Regions from separate parts of the Arthrobacter sp. PM3 genome, predicted to be linked through region 2. Evidence: riboswitches for the same ligand, from Rfam matches in the RefSeq annotation. Region 2 holds a riboswitch; each other region holds the start of a gene.

Evidence for each region. Region 2 has a riboswitch for cyclic di-AMP ahead of CFN17_RS05405 (hypothetical protein). Riboswitches for the same ligand answer to the same signal wherever they lie in the genome.
Region 1: another riboswitch for cyclic di-AMP. It lies ahead of CFN17_RS10840 (NlpC/P60 family protein); the one in region 2 lies ahead of CFN17_RS05405 (hypothetical protein).
Region 3: another riboswitch for cyclic di-AMP. It lies ahead of CFN17_RS09935 (hypothetical protein); the one in region 2 lies ahead of CFN17_RS05405 (hypothetical protein).

What each region holds. Positions count from the first base shown of each region.
Region 1 is NZ_CP022314.1:2,348,670-2,354,651, reverse strand. Features, by position in the region: gene fdhD (formate dehydrogenase accessory sulfurtransferase FdhD) at 1-627, opposite strand, end outside; gene CFN17_RS10860 (molybdopterin molybdotransferase MoeA) at 718-2,121, opposite strand; gene CFN17_RS10855 (DUF6457 domain-containing protein) at 2,118-2,405, opposite strand; gene CFN17_RS10850 (molybdenum cofactor guanylyltransferase) at 2,389-3,078, opposite strand; gene CFN17_RS10845 (HNH endonuclease) at 3,150-3,650, opposite strand; gene CFN17_RS10840 (NlpC/P60 family protein) at 3,872-4,630, opposite strand; cyclic di-AMP (ydaO/yuaA leader) riboswitch at 4,927-5,110, opposite strand; gene CFN17_RS10835 (M23 family metallopeptidase) at 5,234-5,982, opposite strand, start outside.
Region 2 is NZ_CP022314.1:1,166,676-1,172,657, forward strand. Features, by position in the region: gene CFN17_RS05380 (dihydrofolate reductase family protein) at 1-16, shown strand, start outside; gene CFN17_RS05385 (phosphatase PAP2 family protein) at 128-949, shown strand; gene CFN17_RS05390 (VTT domain-containing protein) at 952-1,749, shown strand; gene CFN17_RS05395 (response regulator transcription factor) at 1,754-2,428, shown strand; gene CFN17_RS05400 (HAMP domain-containing sensor histidine kinase) at 2,421-3,428, shown strand; gene CFN17_RS05405 (hypothetical protein) at 3,601-4,272, opposite strand; cyclic di-AMP (ydaO/yuaA leader) riboswitch at 4,276-4,478, opposite strand; gene CFN17_RS05410 (hypothetical protein) at 4,653-4,907, shown strand; gene CFN17_RS05415 (cation:proton antiporter) at 4,943-5,982, shown strand, end outside.
Region 3 is NZ_CP022314.1:2,145,804-2,151,785, forward strand. Features, by position in the region: gene CFN17_RS09930 (bifunctional glycosyltransferase family 2/GtrA family protein) at 1-1,047, opposite strand, end outside; gene CFN17_RS09935 (hypothetical protein) at 1,228-2,043, opposite strand; cyclic di-AMP (ydaO/yuaA leader) riboswitch at 2,043-2,202, opposite strand; gene CFN17_RS09940 (HAMP domain-containing sensor histidine kinase) at 2,362-3,960, opposite strand; gene CFN17_RS09945 (response regulator transcription factor) at 3,982-4,722, opposite strand; gene CFN17_RS09950 (hypothetical protein) at 4,932-5,795, shown strand.

The sequences.
Region 1 (5,982 bases), 1.2 Mb from region 2:
CAGTGCCCAGCCCACCACCTTGTCCACGGCGTTGTGCCGTCCGACGTCTTCCCGGAGGCACAGCAGTTCGGCGGCGCCGTCGTCGGAAATCCGGAACAGCCCGGCGGCGTGCACTCCGCCGGTGACGTCGAAGACGTCCTGGGCCGACCGGAGGGCGTCCGGGAGGGCGGCCAGGGTTTCCGCCGTGACGGTCAGCGGGTCCGCGGCCGGGCTGTAGTGCGAGGCCTTGTGGACGGCTTCGATCGAGTCCGTGCCGCAAATACCGCAGGAACTGGAGGTGAAGACGTTTCGTCCGGTCTCGGGCAGGACGACGTCGGGCCGGAGCTGGGCTTCGACGACGTTGAAGGTCTGGACGCCGTCGGCGTTCTCGCCGGCGCAGAACCGGAGGGAGACCAGTTGCTCGGGTGACCAGATGACCCCTTCGGAGACCAGGAAGCCTGCGACGAGATCGAAGTCATTGCCCGGCGTGCGCATCGTGACGGAGAACGACATGCTTCCCAGCCTGATTTCCAGCGGTTCCTCGACGGCAAGGACGTCTTCCCGGTGCCGGACGGGGAATTCGAGTGCCTGCGGGGAACCGTCCAGGACAATCTTGTGCACTTTGCGGCGCTGCGTCACGCGGCCCATCGGTACTCCTCGGGAAAATGTTTGTACGGCTGTTTCCATCATTGCAAGCGCCGGACCGGGAAGCCAGCGGCGCCGGTGCGGCCCCGACGCTCAGCCCAGCAGTGCACTCCAGTCCACCGGACCGTCACTGGCGGCGGGTTTCCGGGGCGTCCGTTTCGCGGCCGGTTTGGGCGCGGCGGGGGCCGCGGGGTCCGGGAGCGGCGGGCCCCAGGGCAGGGCGAAGGCGGGGACCGGTTCGCCCAGCTGCACGCCGTGGGGCGGGACCACCAGGACGCCGTCGGCGGCGGCCAGGCCCCGCATCATTCCCGGGCCGGTGTGCTGCGCTGGCGAGGCCATGCCGTAGAGCAGGCGGAAGGGCATGAGCCGGGTCCGGCCGGGGTCGGCCTCGATGGTGGAGCCGCACGGCACGTCGCTCAGCGGCGGCATGGACCGGTGCCCGAGGGCTGCCAGCAGCGGACCGCCGATGGTGGACAGCGCCATCATGGCCGCGAGGGGGTTGCCGGGCAGGCCGATGACGTAGCGGCCGTCGGGTAGTTCGGCGAGGACGGCCGGGTGGCCGGGCCGCATGGCGATCCCGTCGATCAGCAGGCGTCCGCCCAGCTCCGCGACGGAACGCCGGAGGTGGTCCGTGCCGGAGCGTCCCGTGCCGCCGGTGGTGATGACGACGTCGGCGGGCGGGCTGTCATCGGCAGGATCGCCAGCGGTGCTCCCGGCGCCGGGCGGAGAGACGGGCTGGCCGTCCTCGAGCGCTGCCAGCCATTCGGCATAGGTGTCGCCGATCTTCACTTCCTCGGTGCAGATCCCGCCGAGCATGGCCACGACCGCTCCCAGCTGGGGGCCAAAGGTGTCCCTGACTTGCCCGGGCGCCGGCGTCCCGGACGTGACAACCTCGGAGCCGGTGAAGACGAGGCGCACCACGGCTTTGCCGAGCACCGGGAGGGTGTCGGTTCCGGCCAGGGCCGCGAGGGCCAGGTGGGCCGGATTGAGGACGGTGCCGCCCTTGATCAGGATGTCGCCGGCGGCAGCTTCCTCGCCTGCTTTCCTGATGTGGTCGCCGTTGCGAGGATCGCCCGGCTTCGCGGAACCGCCGAGCTTCAGGACCGGCAGGCCGTCCTCGTCGGTGTCGATGACGCCGCTTTCGCTGCGCAGGACGGCTTTGGCGCCTGCCGGGATGAGGCCGCCGGTGGCGACCGGGCTGGCCTGGTGCGGGGCCAGCCGCTGGTTGGGTTCGGCCAGGATCCAGGGACCGCTGCCGTTGACGGCCCAGCCGTCCATGGCGGAGGAGGCATAGTGGGGCATGTCCTGCTGTGCCTCGACGTCCGCGGCCAGGGTCCGGCCCAGGGCCTGCCGGAGCGGGACGGGGGCGGCGGGGATGGGGGCGGCGCAGTCGAAGGCGAGCTGCCGGGCCTCCTGCCAGGTGTGGGCCAGATGCCGGTGCGGCTCGTCCGTGCCTGCGGGGTCGGGTCCGCTGCCCTCCGGGGGCGCGGGCGTCATGCCCCGGTGGCTTCGGCGGCCGCGTAGTCCTTGGCAAGCCTGCGGGCTACGGCCATGGCGGCCTGCATGGGGTCGGCATCCGCGGCTTGTCCCGCACCGGAGGCCAGGCCCGCGGCGTAGCCTGCGATGAACGTGGTCAGCGGCGCCGCCGGGCGGACCACGGAGTGCGCGGCCACGCCTGCGAGGGAGAGGACCTCGTTCACGTCAATCTCGACTTCTTCGAGCTGGAGGGCCTGGAGCAGGGCACGGCACCAGTCTTCCAGCGTTTCATCCTGGCTTTTCACCGTTTGCCTCCATGGTCGGGTTCTGCTGCGCGGTGCCGGGGCCCGGACCAAGGCCTGGAATCCCGCCGGACACCCCTAGTGCGGCTGCGTCATCCCAAGTGTCAACATCATCCGTGGACCCCTGGGGGACGCGAACTTCCCGCACCTCCAGCCTAGCAAGAAGGGCGAAGACCGAGGCGTTTTCGAGCCTGTCCTCGCGCGCTGCGTCCGTCGCAGCCCGTTGTAGCGCAGCCGTGCCATAAAAACCCGCGAGCGGCTGCTTGCGCCCCTCGGCCGAGACGGCCATGACGCCGTCGCCCGCAATGCCGGCCTGTTCGTCGATCAGCGCGTCGGCGAGGGCACGGACGGCCGCTGCGGACCGGGGCATGTCGCAGGCCAGGACCAGGGTGAAGGGCGCGGGGGCGCCGGGACTTGAGGCGCGGTCGGCCAGGGCGCTGAGCCCGGCCGCGATGGCGGCCGCCGGTCCCCCGAAGGGCGGATCTTCCCGGCAGGTCAGGGTCCCCGCCGGCAGGTCACCGGGGTCGGGCCCGACGACGGCAACCCGTCCGGCGCCGTCCGCGGCGCGCAGGGACCGCGCGAGGAGGGTGGCGCCGTCATACATGAGCCGGGCCTTGGGCACACCGCCGAGACGGGCGGACCTGCCCCCGGCGAGGATGATGGCGTCGAACTCCACGGGGTCAGCCTAACCCGGCACCGGCCACTATTCGTTCAAACAACAGCTCAAACAGCAGTTCAAACAGCAGTTCAGGCGGCCGATTCCGGCAGCAGGAACGGGTCCCAGGCCGGCGTCGGCTTCTCAAGTTCTTTGATCTGCCAGATGGTGCCCTTCGGCGGGCCGGGCACGAAGCCGAGCTTCCAGCCCATTTCCGCCGGCGTGTGGTCGCCCTTGGCGTTGTTGCAGCGCAGGCACGCCGCCACGAGGTTCTCCCACGAGTCGGCACCGCCGCGGGACTTGGGCTGGACGTGGTCGATCGTGTGGGCGGCCTTGCCGCAGTACGCGCAGCGGTGGGCGTCGCGGCGGAGCACGCCGCGGCGGCTGACCGCCGTGACCGTGTTGTACCGCGGCCGGATGTAGCGGTTTAGCAGGATGACGGACGGGCGGCCCAGGATGTCCTGGGGGCCGACCACGGGGTCGTCCCCCTCGGCCACCACACTGGCCTTTCCGGTCAGGACAAGGACCAGCGCCCGGCGGAAGGTGACTACCGCCAGCGGCTCATATCCAGCATTCAGAACGAGAGTGCGCATCCGCATACCTCTTCACGGCCGCACCCGCCAGGGGCACGAGGGCCGGCTGCCCTCTGCATGGTCGGGCTATGGATCGACAAGACAAGAGTAAACACTCAACTGCCGGATCACCGAATATTTTTTCGCTGGCGCGGCGGGCGGCGCGGAAAGTTCATTCCCCGGCAACGCAAAAACCCCCGCCTCGTGAGGCGGGGGTCTTTGCGTGTGCGGTGGGCGTGAGCTTAGCCGCCGACGCGGATGAAGACCGGGCCGGAGCCGACGTTAACGCTGTACAGCGCGGTGGTGCCGCCGTTCCAGCCGCCGTGCACTGCCATGCCGTTGCCGACGTAGACCGCGATGTGGGCCATGCCGACGCCGCCGTTCTGGTAGTACGCGAGGTCACCCGGGCGTGCTTCCGCGGCGCTCACGGTGCGGCCCAGGGACAGGTAGCCTGCCGGCCAGCCGTGGTAGTGGATGCCGGCCGCAGCGAGGGCGTTGGTGGCGAGGGCGGTGCAGTCCTGCGCGACACCGATCTGTGCGTAGGCCGCAGCAGCGATGGTCGCGCCGGCGCCGCTGCCGATCCCGGCCGGGGCCTGGGCGGCCACGCCGCCGCTGACGCCCAGCTGGGCGCCGCCGGCCTGGGAAGCCGTGGCGTCCTGGACCTTGACGACCGGCTTGGGGGCCTCGACGACGGGGGCCGGCGTCGTCGTGACGGCGGGCTTCTCGTAGGAGATCGCGATGGTGGATGCGGCCGAGATCGTGGCCGGAGCGGAGGACTGGACCTCCAGGGCCGAAGCCGAGGTGGATTCGCGCTGAACGTTGGTCTCAGCAGCGTTGGCTGCGATTCCGCTGGTCAGAACCAGACCGGAGGCTGCGGCGATGACCGCGGCCTGACGGCCCATGCCGCCGGCGTTGTCGCCGACAGCCTTAGCAATAACAGCCAACGAGTTGGTCTTGGTGACCTCGGCGCGGTGCCGTGCAGCGGTTGCACGAGTAGTCATTAAGTTCTCTCTTTCGTGATCCTTGGACCGCGCGCTTCGGGCGCGGAGTGAGGACGCTCCGGCATCTTGGGGGTACGCCGGATCGCCCCGTAAAACGGGTTACTTAGCGAAGGGTGTACTGCGAAGACGCGCCAAAAGCGGGAACTGCATGCTGTCCGGGCTCGGTAGAGATTGAGCCTGCGGAACGTGATCCAATCCGGGCACCGGCAAGGGCGGCACGTGATGTGGATGCCAGCGGGCTCAGGTGAGCCGCGCCAGTGCGCAGACGCGCAGCATTGTGGCGTGAAGACACGAAAGTAGCCTCTCCCAATGCCTACGAGGTGAGCTGTCGGATTCGGATGGGAGTCACCCGGCCGCGCCGCTTCCTGGGAAGCTTTGCGACTTAACCCCTAGGCCTTCTTTCGAAGGCCGAAATTGGTTCCCCCGCCCCTGCCAGACGATGTAATGCGAACGGACCTTGAGCGGTGGCAGAGCTAGGCAATCCACTCAAGAGCGCCAACTTCGGAAAAGTTGGCGTGCTTCAAACCCTACAGGAGTCCGGCCGCAATGTCACATTCAGATCACGGCGTGTCACGGTGAATTGAGAGTCGGCCATCGTCTTTATTAGAGCCAGCCGAGGGGGTCGACGACGTCGCCGTTGACCATCACTTCAAAGTGGAGGTGGCAGCCGGTGGAGGCGCCGGTGGTTCCGCTCATGGCGACGACGTCGCCGCGGGAGACCTTCTGGCCCACCGTCACCGTGGACGAGGACAGGTGGTTGTACGTGGTCTCCAGGCCGTTGCCGTGGTCGATGACCACCCGGTTTCCGCCGCCGTAGGGGTGCCATCCGTTGAAGGTCACGGTGCCGCTGGCGGCCGCGTGGACCGGCGTGCCGCACTGGGCGGCGAAGTCCTGGCCTCGGTGGAACTCCCCCGCGCCTCCCGTGATGGGACTCACGCGGTAACCGAACGGCGAAGCGGTGACCATCTGGTCCAGCGGTGCACCCAGCGTGCCGGCCGACGCGGCGCGGGTGATGCTGCCGACCGACTGGGCGCTCAGCAGCTGCTTGAGTTTGCCGTCCGGGTCGCCCTTGGTGGTGACGGCCGTCCGGCTGAAATCAACCTTTGCGGCGGCGGCAGCCGTGACATCCGGCTGCGCAGCGGCCGAAATCGCGCCGGACCCGCCCGTGTTCGAGGCCATGACCGGGTTGGTGACGGGGACCGTGACCGTGAGCACCAGACCGGTGGCAGCCAGTGCTATACCGGCCTTCTGCCCCACGCCGCTGGCGGCGGCGAAATCCGTGACCTGGCGGAACGGGCTGCGGCGGCGCCGGCGTTCATCGCGGTGCGCGTCACGCGGGCGCTCGGCCGTAT
Region 2 (5,982 bases):
GCGCTACGCCGCGTAGCCGGCACCGCCGTGGCACTACGCGGGCGCTTCTTAAGGATTTCTTAAATGCCGGGCGGAAGAGTGGAACCGGCGCCACTTCCGGCGCCCCCGTCCCGAGCCGGAGGATCCCATGACCGGACCCGCCCCTGTTGAGCCTGCTGCCTGCGTCGCCCGCGGCGCAGCCGCTGATCTCACCGTGGCGTCCGCGCAACCAGCCGCGCATACCGACGCCGCACATCCCGCCGGGCAGCCGCAGCCATGGACCCTCCCGCACGTGCGTCACTGGCTGCTCCTGGGCATCCTGCTGTCCGCCGCGGTCCTGGCAATCGGGCTGGCGGCGCAGTTCACGCCGGGGTTCAGCGCGGCCGAGCTCGGCGTCGACCAGGACCTCAGCCGGCATCACGCCGCCGCCCTGACCGCGGTCGCGATGGCCCTCAACGTCGTCTTCGGGCCCGTGGCCGGCCTGGCGCTGATCGGGGCCGGCGCCCTCGGCATCTGGCTGTTCCGCGGCGGCCTGGTCAAGGCGACCGGCTTCGGCCTCGTCGCGTTGTCCGGCTGGGTCGCTTGTGAGCTCTTCAAGATCATCATCGCCCGCCAACGGCCCAACCCTGCCCTGCTGTTCGACCCGCTGGCGCCGGAGACCGGTTCCAACAGCTTCCCGAGCGGCCACGTGTGTTTTGCGGTGGCCCTGGGTTTTGCGCTGTTCTTCCTGGCCCGCGGCACCCGCTGGTCCACGGTCACCGCCGTCGCGGCACCCGCGGCGGCGCTCATCGTGGCGTGGTCGCGGCTGTACATCGGCGTCCACTACCCCTCCGACGTCGCGGCGTCCTTCCTGTCGGCGGGCGCGGCCGTGGTGGTGGTCACGGGGCTGTGGAACGTGGCCGCGCCGCGGCTTACCCGGCGGCCCGGTATTCCTTCCGCCCCGCCGTCGCCGCTCCTGGAGAGGAAGTGAGCATGCACACTGTAGGCATTTCAGCCCTTCTGCCGGCCGCATCAGCCGCCGGGACCCCCTCACTGCTGGACCCGGCAAGCCTGCTCGCCGGCCTCGGCCCGGGAGCCCTGGGCGTTATCGCGCTCATGGTGTTCATCGAATCGGGCGTGCTGTTTCCCTTTCTTCCCGGCGACTCGCTGCTCTTCACAGCGGGCCTGCTGCACCAGCAGCTGCACCTGACGCTGCCCGTGCTGATCGGCGTCGTGACCGCGGCCGCCGTCGCCGGCGACCAGGTCGGCTACATGCTGGGGCGCACCTTCGGCCGCCGCTGGTTCAAGGACGACGCCCGGATCCTGAAGACTGCACACCTGACCACAACGGAGGAATTCTTCCGGCGCCACGGCGGCGCCGCCGTCGTGCTGGCCCGGTTCGTGCCCATGGTGCGGACCTTCGCGCCGCTCAGCGCCGGGATCGCGAGATACGGCTACAAGTCCTTCACCCTGTGGAATGTCACCGGCGCGCTCGTGTGGGCCGCGTCCGTGACGCTGCTCGGCACCTGGCTGGGTCACTTTGAGATCATCGCCAGGAACATCGACCTGATCGCCGTGGCGATGGTCCTCGTATCCGTGCTGCCCCCGGCTGTGAAGCTTCTCAAACTCCGCCGCCGCGGCACCGGACCCGAAACCCCCGGCCCAAGCGCCGCCGGCACGGGGGAAGTCGACGTGAGCGACGGCGACGGGACAGACGCCGATGACGGGGACGACACGGGGGCGCGAACCGCGAACGGAGCCCTGACCCGGGAAATGGCCGCGGAAGAATAGCCCCATGACAACCGCTGACAGGCCGGCCCTGCTGCTCATCGAGGACGACGCGGTCCTGGGGCCGCTGATCGCCGAGCTCCTGGACCCGGATTACCGCGTCCGGCTGGTCACTAATGGCCACGACGGCCTGCACGTGGCACTGACGGAGGCGTGGGACGTGATGGTGATCGACCGCGGGCTGCCCGGGATGGACGGCATCGCCGTCATCGCGGCCCTGCGCTCCAAGGGCGTCGCCACGCCAATCCTGATCCTGACAGCGCTGGGCGACGCCGGCGAGAAAATCAGGGGCCTGGACGCAGGCGCCAACGACTACGTGACCAAGCCTTTCGACGCCGGTGAGCTGGCGGCACGGCTGCGGGCACTGACCCGTACCTTTCCGGCCGCACGGGCGCCGCTGGCGATCGGCGACTGGGAACTGGACCCGGCGTCGCGAACGGTCCGGTCCATCTACGGCCACACGGTATCTCTGACCGCGAAGGAGGGCCAGCTGCTCGCGGCCCTCGCCACGGAGCCGGACCGCGTCTTTACCCGGGACGAACTCCTGACGGCCCACTTCCACCCCACCGACCAGCCCGGTGTGATCGACACGTACGTCCACCACCTGCGCCGGAAGATCGCCCGGACCGTCGTCCGCACGGTCCATGGTGTCGGCTATCAGATCGGCGACGCCCGTGAGTAGCGGCGGGGTTCCCGGCGGGGATCCGGACCGCTCCACCCTGCGGAAGGCCTCGCTCAAAGTCGCGCTGCGGATCAGCGCCGCGTGCGCGGTGATGGTCCTGGCGCTGCTCGCCGTTACGGCCCTCTATCTGCTGAACCAGCTGGCCCATCCCAAAATGCCGGGGACGGCGTCACCCGGGACGGCGTACGCGTACCTGGATTCCCGGGATGTGCTCGAGGCCATGGTGATCGCGGGGGCGGCAGGGATCGTGCTGGCGGGCGTCACCGGCTGGCTCAGTGCGCGCAGCGCCATCCGTCCCCTCGGCGATGCCCTGGCCCGGCAACGGCGTTTCGTCCAGGATGCCAGCCACGAGCTGCGTACCCCGCTAACCATCCTGGATACCCGGATCCAGCTGGCCCAGCGCCACACCGAACCCGGCTCCCGGCAGGCCCGGGACCTGGCCCGGATCCGGGACGACACCGCAACGCTGACCGGGATTGTCAACGAGCTGCTCCTCGCGGCCACCGCCGGAGTGCCCGGCCGGCCGGCAGCACCGGCCGACCTTGCCCGCACCGCCGCCGATGTCGCCGAAGGCCTCCGGCTCGTGGCGGAGGAACGGGGCGTGCACCTGGACGTCACCGCGGACGCCCGGCCGCTGGCCCGGATCGACGGCAACGCCCTGCGCCGCGCCGTGCTGGCTCTGGCGGACAATGCGCTTGCCCACACCCCGCCGGGCGGCCGCGTGGGAATCACGACGTCGGTCGAGCAGAACCGCGCGGTGATCACCGTCGCGGATACGGGGACGGGAATCACCGGCGTCGACCGGGACCGGATCTTTGACCGTTTCGTGCGGACCGCCGGCAACGGCGGACCGCACGGGCAGCGGAGCTTTGGCATCGGCCTGGCCCTTGTCCGGGAAATCGCCGTGGCGGCGGGGGGCGCCGTCGAGGTGGCTTCCACCGGCGCGGCGGGAACGGTCATGAAGATGACGCTGCCGCTGGCCGGGACCGCCGGGCCGTGAGCGGCCCGGCGGCGGGGAAAGCCGGCACATAGGAAAGACCGGCGATCGCCTGCCCCCAAGGGAATTCGATCGCCGGTCTTTCCGGACTGGTTGGCGCTGCCTTGCTGCGCCCTATACTGCGGCGCCCTGCACTGGCAGGGCCCGCTCACTGGCCTGCGAGCGCCCGGACAACTTAGGCGCGGACGAAGGTCACGCCGCCGGTCGCGGTGAGCCAGGACAGCGGGTGGACGATCGTCTGGTTGGAGCCGTTCATGCCGCCGCTGACCACCTGGCCGTTGCCGGCGTAGATGCCGACGTGGCCGGACTGGACCACCATGTCGCCGGGCTGCGGGGTAGCCACCACAGTTCCGAGGCCAAGGAACGCCCGGGGGCCGATGTCGCCTACGGGCTTGCCTGCCGCGCCGAGGGCCTTTTCCACCATGGCGGTGCAGTCCTGGGTGATGCCCAGCTGGCTGTACGCGGCGGACAGCATGATGGCGTTGCGGCTGCCGGCAGGGGCCGCGGCGGCAGGGGCAGCCGGGGCGGCCTGCACCTGGACGGTCGGCTTGGGCGCGGCCGGGGCCGCTGCGGGCGCGGCGGCGGGAGCAGCGGCAACAGGCTTGGGCTGTTCGATGACCGGCGCGGCAATCGAGGAAACCGCGGGGCGGTCAAAGCTGATCTTGACGGTTGAATCGGCGCTGACGGGCGCACTGACCTGCGCCTGGACGTCAACGTTCGACGCCGGAGCGGAGTCCCGCTGCACAGGTGCGGTAGCGGCGTTGGCCGCCATTCCGCTGGTGAGGACCAGGCCGGATGCGGCGGTGATGACGGCGGCATGGCGCGCAAAAGTATTGATTGAAGTCATGGATGTACCTCTCCCAATGCCTGCGAGGTGAGCTGTCGGATTCGGATGGGAGGCACCCGGCCGCACTCCAGGGCCCGGCGTAGCGGGCACCGTGCGGCTTCACCCCAAGGCCTGCATGTCAGCAAGCCGAAAGTGGTTTCCCCGCCTCTGCCGGTCGTTGCTGCGAGTTACCCCCGTGCCGCGGCAGAGTTAGGCAATCGGCTGGGGAGCGCCCGTATCGGAGACAACAGGCACATATCCACCGTAACGCGATCCGCGGTCAAAAGTCACATTCAGGTAACGGCCGCCACGTTTCGGACCCGCCGAAGCCCATAGGGCTGCACCTCATCCGAACACTAGGATGATGCCATCAGCACCACCTTCGAAGCGGAGGCCCGAAAATGAACAGGCACTGTGTCGCGATCTGCCAGCTGAGCAACCAGCCCCAGGAGGATTTCGACGTCAACACCGAGCTGCTGATCCTGGACGGCCAGGACGTCCACGTCTCCACCTGGGACGCGGAACCGCGGGACGGCGGCTTCGATGAGCACGTCTTGAACGACCGGGTGGACGCCCTTGGGTTCATGGTGGTCAACGACTGGGCGTTCCTGGACGGCAAGGCCTACGCGGTGGTGGAACGGCGGTCCGGAACCTAGGCGCGGTGCACGGCGGACACGACTAATTTCGTGCCGTGACGTTCCTGACCCTGGCGCTGATCGCCGTCGTCGCCCTGGCCGGCCCCCTGCTCGCACTGCCGGTGCGCTGGCGGCTGCCGGTGGTCCTCGGGGAACTGCTGGCCGGGATCGTGATCGGGCGCTCCGGCCTCGCCCTCGTGGATCCTGCAGATCCCACATTCAGCCTGCTGGCCAACATCGGCTTTGCACTGATGATGTTCGTGGCCGGAACCCATGTTCCCGTGCGCGATCCTCACATCCGCTCGGCGCTCGGCCACGGCACCCGCCGGGCCGTCGCAGCCGCCGCGGCAGCGGCGGCGGTTGGAACCGGGATCGGCCTGCTTTTCGGAACCGGCCATGCTCCCCTCTACGTCGTACTGCTGGCGTCGTCATCGGCCGCACTGGTCCTTCCGATCGTGGACTCCCTACGGCTTGGCGGCCCCCACGTCATCGCCATGACCGCGCAGGTGGCTATCGCCGACATCGCCTGCATTGTGGCGCTGCCGCTGCTGGTGGATCCGCCGCACGCAGGCCGGGCGGCGCTGGGTGTCCTCACGGTAGCGGGCTGCGCGGCGGTCCTCTTCTTCGTGCTGCGCTGGCTGGAGGACACGGGAATCCGCGGGCGCGTGCACCGCCTCTCGGAAAACCGGAAGTTTGCCCTGGAGCTAAGGATCCAGCTCGCGGTGCTGTTCGCCCTTGCCGGCGTCGCGACCTTCAGCAGCGTGTCGGTGATGATGGCGGGCTTTTCCTTCGGCCTGGTGGTGGCCGCCGTCGGCGAGCCGAGGCGGCTGGCCCGGCAATTGTTCGCCCTCAGCGACGGCTTCCTGGGCCCGGTGTTCTTTGTCTGGCTCGGCGCGTCCCTCACCCTGAAGGACCTGGCCGGGCATCCGGACATGATTGCCCTCGGGGTGGCGCTGGGGGCCGGGACGCTGGTGTCCCACGCGAGCCTCGCCTTCCTGGGGCTCCCCTTGCCGCTCGGCGTACTGTCGGCAGCCCAACTCGGTGTGCCGGTGGCGGCCGCGAGCATCGGCACCCAGCTTCAGGTCCTGCTCCCGGG
Region 3 (5,982 bases), 980 kb from region 2:
GAAGTTGGCCAGCTGCGGGTCCATGAACCCGCGGCAGAGCAGGAAGATCACCAGGTAGGCCAGGGTGGAGGCCACCCCGATGCTGCCGAAGCGGACGAGCTGTCCGAAGAGGCTGCCGCCGGGGCTTTGTTCCTGGGCCCGCGATGATGCCGGGAGCGGGCCGCGGGCCAGGGCGGCCCGCAGCTCGGGTAGCGGGATCCGGCCGGAGACCAGGTCCCGGCTTAGCCGCGCCATGCCGCGTAGGTCGGCGAGGGCGGTCTGCATGATGTCCACGCTGGAATCCGGGTCGTCGGTCCAGTCCACCGGGACTTCGTGGACCCGCAGGCCGCACTTTTCGGCCAGGACCAGCAATTCGGTGTCGAAGAACCAGGCGTTGTCCAGCGTGTGGGGGAGCAGTTGCCGGGCGACATCGGCGCGGATCGCCTTGAAGCCGCACTGGGCGTCGCTGAAGTGGGCGCCCATCAGGGACTGCAGCAGGAAGTTGTAGCTGCGCGAGATGAATTCCCGTTTGGGTCCGCGGACCACGCGTGAACTACGGGTCAGGCGGGTGCCGATCGCGAGGTCGGAGTGGCCCGAAATGAGCGGGGCAAGGAGCGGGCCGAGCGCCGCGAGGTCGGTGGACAGGTCCACGTCCATGTAGGCCAGGACAGGCGACGGCGAGGCGAGCCACACCTTCCGCAGCGCGTTGCCGCGCCCTTTCTCGGCCATGTGGACCACGGTCACTTCGCGGAGCTCGCGCGCTACCCGCTCCGCGGTCTTGAGCGTCCCGTCGGTGCTGGCGTTGTCCGCCACCGTGATCCGGAAGGGGTGCGGGAAGGATCCGAGGAGATAGGCGTGCAGGCGGCGCAGGCAGGCCTCGAGGTCGCGTTCTTCGTTGAAGACCGGGATGGTGACGTCCAGCAGCGGTGTGCTGGCACGCGTGTCAACCGGTGAGCGCCGGCCGCCGGGATCGGTCAGCGCACCGGCGAACGGAGCCGGTGCGTGCGCGTCGGCCAGCGTCGCCGTGGGTCGGGGCGGGGTTCCTGAGGCCTGGTCTGTGAACGTCATGGCTCAACTTTCCCGGCGGCCCATATGAGGGCTTTAGGGTCAAGCTGTGCGGGGCCTGTGGAAGTACGACGGAAACACAGGAACGCCCCGAACCGGCCGGTTCGGGGCGTTCCTGTGAGTCTGGCGGGCGCGGGCGATACCTGAGGTCCGGTGCCGGCCCATCGCCGGTACGGTGACGGCTTAGTACCAGTTGTGCGCCAGGTGGAAGTTCAGGGCGCCGCAGGGGGAGCCGTAGCGCTCCTTGACGTAGTTCAGGCCCCAGTTGATCTGGGTCCGGTAGTTGGTCATGTAGTCGGCGCCGGCGCTCGCCATCTTGGCAGCGGGCAGGGACTGGACCACGCCGTAGGCGCCGCTGCTGGGGTTCGTGGCGGTTGTCTTCCAGTCCGATTCCTTGGTCCAGAGCTTCTGCAGGCACTGCATCTGGCCCGGTGCCCAGCCGTAGCTGCCCAGCTGGGCAGCCGCGTAGGCCTGTGCGCCGGCGGGGTCGTCGATTGCGACCGGTGCGGCGGCCGGTGCCGGTGCCGGTGCGGGCGCGGCTGCCGGAGCGGGCGCCGCCGGCGCGGCTGCGGGCGCCGCCGGCGCGGCGGCCGGTGCGGGGGCGGCCGGGGCCGGAGCCGCGGGGGCCTTGGCCGGCGGCTCGGCGGCCTGCACATCGGCGAGCTGAGCTGCCACGTTCTTCCCGGCCGAGGCGCCGGTCGCGGCAACCTGGACGCGTTCGAAGTTGAGCTTGGCCAGCGGGTCGGCGACGGTGGCCGCCTCGGTGCCGGCAAAGTTTGCCGCGTGGGCGGCCGTCTCGGCTGCCTGGCTGGCGGCGGCGCCGCCGAGCAGCAGCGCGCAGGCTGCGGTGGCGACGGCGGCGCGGCGCCCGGTGGCGCCCAGCCCGGCGGCCAGCCGCGACAGTCCGGTGGCCTGGCGCGCCGGTTCGGCGCGGTGCCGGGATTTGGGGGAGCGGATAGAAGCGCCGTCAGGGCGCGTTTGTACCTGGAAGTCAGTCATGATCGCCTCTCAACGCCGGCGGAGTTAGCTGTCGGGTTCGGATGAGGTCATCCGGCCGCACGGAAAGTCACGTGTCGGCTTCACCCCAAGGGCGCAAGTGTGCAGAATGCCCGGGAACTCTGGGTCCCCCGCCTCTGCCTGGTCCAGCGGAATCCGGGAAGCGGCAGAGTTTGGCGTCCAACCGGATGTGCGGCGTCAGTTCAGGCCGCACCACATCGACGCTACAGCACTTGGCAGCTTAAGTCACATTTCGGTAACGGGGGTCACAGTGCCGGAGTGTCGGCTTGCGCGGCCGCCCCGCAGGCCTGAGGGCGGGCGCTAGGCCGACGGCGGTGCCGCCGGCAGCCGCACGGCGAACTCTGTCCGGCCGGGCCGCGACGTGACCTCGACGGTGCCCCCGTGGGCCGCCACGATGGACTGGACGATGGACAAGCCCAGCCCGCTCGTACCCTCGGAGGTCGGTGCGGGCGAAGCCGCCCCGGCCGGGCCGGCGCCAATGGAAGCAGGGCCTGCGCCGGCGCGGGGAGCAGACCCCGGCCGGGCGCCGGCCGTCGCCACCGCCGGCTTGGCGGCGGGACTTGCCGGATTGGCGCGCGCGGCATCGGCCCGGGCGAAGCGGGCGAAAACCCGCCCCACGAACTCGGGGGCGATGCCGCTGCCGTTATCTGTCACCGTGATCACGGCGCTGCCGTCCGCGGACCGCATGACGCCCGTGACTACCGTGGTCCCGGGCTCTGTGTGTTTGCGGGCGTTGGACAGCAGGTTGGCGAGGACTTGGTGGAGCTGCGTCGCGTCGCCGCGCACCACCACGGGCTCGTCCGGCAGTTCAAGGTGCCAGATACGGTCCGGGGCCATGACTTTCTCATCGCTCACCGTTTCGATGGCCAGCTGGGTGAGGTCGACGTCGGTGATCTTGAGCGGCTGCCCCTCGTCCAGGCGTGCCAGCAGCAGCAGGTCCTCCACCAGGGTGGTCATCCGCTCGGACTGGCTTTGGACCCGGGAGAGGGACTTCTCCCCGTCCGGAGTGAAATGCTCGGTCATGCGCATCAGCTCGGTGTAGCCGCGGATGGCCGTGAGCGGCGTGCGCAGTTCGTGCGAGGCATCGGCGACGAACTGCCGCACCTTCATCTCGCTCTCCTGCCGCGCCTCAAGCGCGTTGGAGACGTTGTCCAGCATCTGGTTCAGCGCGTAGCCCACGCTGCCCACCTCGGTTCCGGGATGGGCGGCCGACGCCGGAACGCGCACCGCGAGCGCCACCTCGCCCGCGTCCAGCGGGAGCCGGGAGACCTGGGTGGCCACTTCGGACAGCTGTTCCAGCGGCTTCATGGTGCGCCGGATCAGGGCAGTGCCGGCGAGGCCGATCAGCACGAGCCCGCCGGCGGAGACCACCACCATGGTCCAGACCAGCGAGGCGAGGGTGTTTTGTTTTTCTTCCAGCGGGAGCCCGGTGACAATGATGTCGCCGTACGGCGCGCGGACCGCCGTGAGCCGGTACGCGCCTGCCGAGAGCGTCCTGTCCACCGGAATGCCGTTGGGGGCCAGCGCCAGGAGGACGGCGTTGTCGTCGGGCGAGAGGCTCTTGCGGGTGGCGTCGCCGCCGAGGAACCCGGCGCTGCCGACCTCACCGTCCTCAATCCGGGCGTTGAGCGTCCCGATGCCCTGCCCCCGGGCCTCGAGCGGGTCGGGGCGCCCGCCCGAAGACCCGGACGAGGGCCGGCCGAACTCGCTGGACCGGTGGGAGGCCTGCTCCAGCTGGGTGTCGAGCTGCCGGGTCAGAAACAGGTCCATTGAGGCATAGCTGAACAGGCCCACAGCGCCGCAGATGGCCACAAGCAGCGCCATGGCGACCAGGACCAGCCGGGTGCGCAGATGCCATGTGGCCGGATTGCGCCAGTCGCGCCCGGGGGCACGGGTCATGCCGGAGAGGGTTGGCACGGATCAGTCCGCCGGTTTCAGGACGTAGCCGGCGCCGCGCACCGTGTGGATCATGGGGGCGTGGTTGGCGTCGACCTTCTTGCGGAGGTAGGAGATGTAGAGCTCCACGATGTTGGCCTGGCCGCCGAAGTCATAGTCCCAGACCCGGTCCAGGATCTGGGCCTTGCTGATCACCCGCTTGGGGTTTTCCATGAGGTAGCGCAGGAGTTCGAACTGCGTGGCGGTCAGGTGCAGCTCCTCGCCGGCCCGGCTGACTTCGCGGGTGTCGACATTGAGCACCAGGTCGCCCACCACGAGTTCCGCGGTGTCCATAGCGGCCACGCCCGAGCGCTGAACCAGCCGGTGCAGGCGCAGCAGGACCTCTTCCATGCTGAACGGCTTGGTGACGTAGTCGTCTCCGCCGGCCGCCAGACCGGTGATGCGGTCCTGGACGGCATCCTTGGCCGTAAGGAACAGCGCCGGCACCTCCGGCGCGAACGCGCGGATCCGGCTGAGCACCTCGACGCCGTCGAACCCGGGAATCATGACGTCCAGCACCAGCACGTCGGGCCGGAACTCCTTGGCCAGCCGGACCGCCCCGGGGCCGTCTTCCGCGACCGCCACGGACCAGCCGGCCATCCGCAGGCCCATGCTCATCAGTTCGGAGAGGCTCGGCTCATCGTCCACCACCAGCGCGCGGATGGGGGAGCCGTCCGGATGCGTGAGCTGGGGAAGGTTGTTGGTCATGGAGTGCGATGTGGCCATGGGACAACTCTCCGATCTACCGGTTAGGCGGGGCTTTGGGGATCCTGTGCGGCGCCTGTGAATCCCAGCCTAGCGAGCTGGACGGCGATCCGGGCAGAGGTGAGGTCACAGGCACGGCTGTCGGCCCGCACAGCCCGGACACAGGATCGCTCAGCACGCTGGGGGTGAACACCGACCCGCACCCTCTGCAGTCAATAAGGAGAAACACCATGAGCGGTCAGCTTCCCGGAACCGGTTCCGGCCCCACACCCGACTCCGCCCGCGACGCCGCCACGGCGTCCCCGCCGGTGACCACGCCCCCGGCACCCGCTGCTGCAGCTGCCCCGGGCTGGGGCGCCCCTGCCGCTTCTGCCGTGCAGGCCCCGGCGCCGGCCTGGGGCATGCCCCCGCAGGAGCGGGATGTTCCCGTAACCGGCGCAGGCTGGGGCTCCCCGGCAAGCAGCTCCAGGAATGCCGCCACGGCCAGGCCCTGGACACTCAAAAGGGGACTCATCGTCACCGGGGCCGCGGCAGCCCTGGCAGCCGGCGCCGGCGCCGGCATCTACGCCCTGACCTCAAGTTCGGCAGCAGCCGACAATTCGGCGCTCGGGGCAGCCGGCGGACAGGGTGCCTTCGGCCAGGGCTCGGCCCCGGGCGCACCGGGCTCCGGGCAGGGCGGCTTCGCCGACGGCGGCATGTCCGGCCATGACGGCCCGGATGACTTCGCGGCCGGCGGGCTGGGCGGCATGGGCACCGGACTGTCCTCCGCGGTGCATGCTGACTACGTGGTGCTGCAGGGCAGCGACTACATCACCATGGCCGAGCAGACGGGGACGGTGAGCGACGTCAGCTCGTCCGCCGTCACGGTCAAGAGCAGCGACGGCTTCACGCGCACCTACGCCCTCGGCAGCGACGTGGTGGTGAGCAATCTGCAACAGCGGCGCCAGCAGGCCGGCGGCACGGGCACGCAGCTGAGCGTCGCGGACATCGTTGCCGGCGGAACGGTGCGGATCGTCGCGGCCAAGGACGGCTCGGGCTACACGGCGGCCACCGTCCTGGTGATGGCGGCCACCTCCACAGGCCAGTCCAACTAGACCCCGGACTCCGCCGCCGGCCCGGGACGGGGCCGGCGGCAGAGTCGACGGAGCCGGCCCGTCCCGGCCGGGACCGCCCGGACCGGATGACCACTCCGTGGACAGCCGGGCAGGCGACGGCGGGACCGCGCGGTTTCGCCCAAGTACGTTGCTGTGAATGATTTCGGCTATGTTGGCCGGTCGGTCG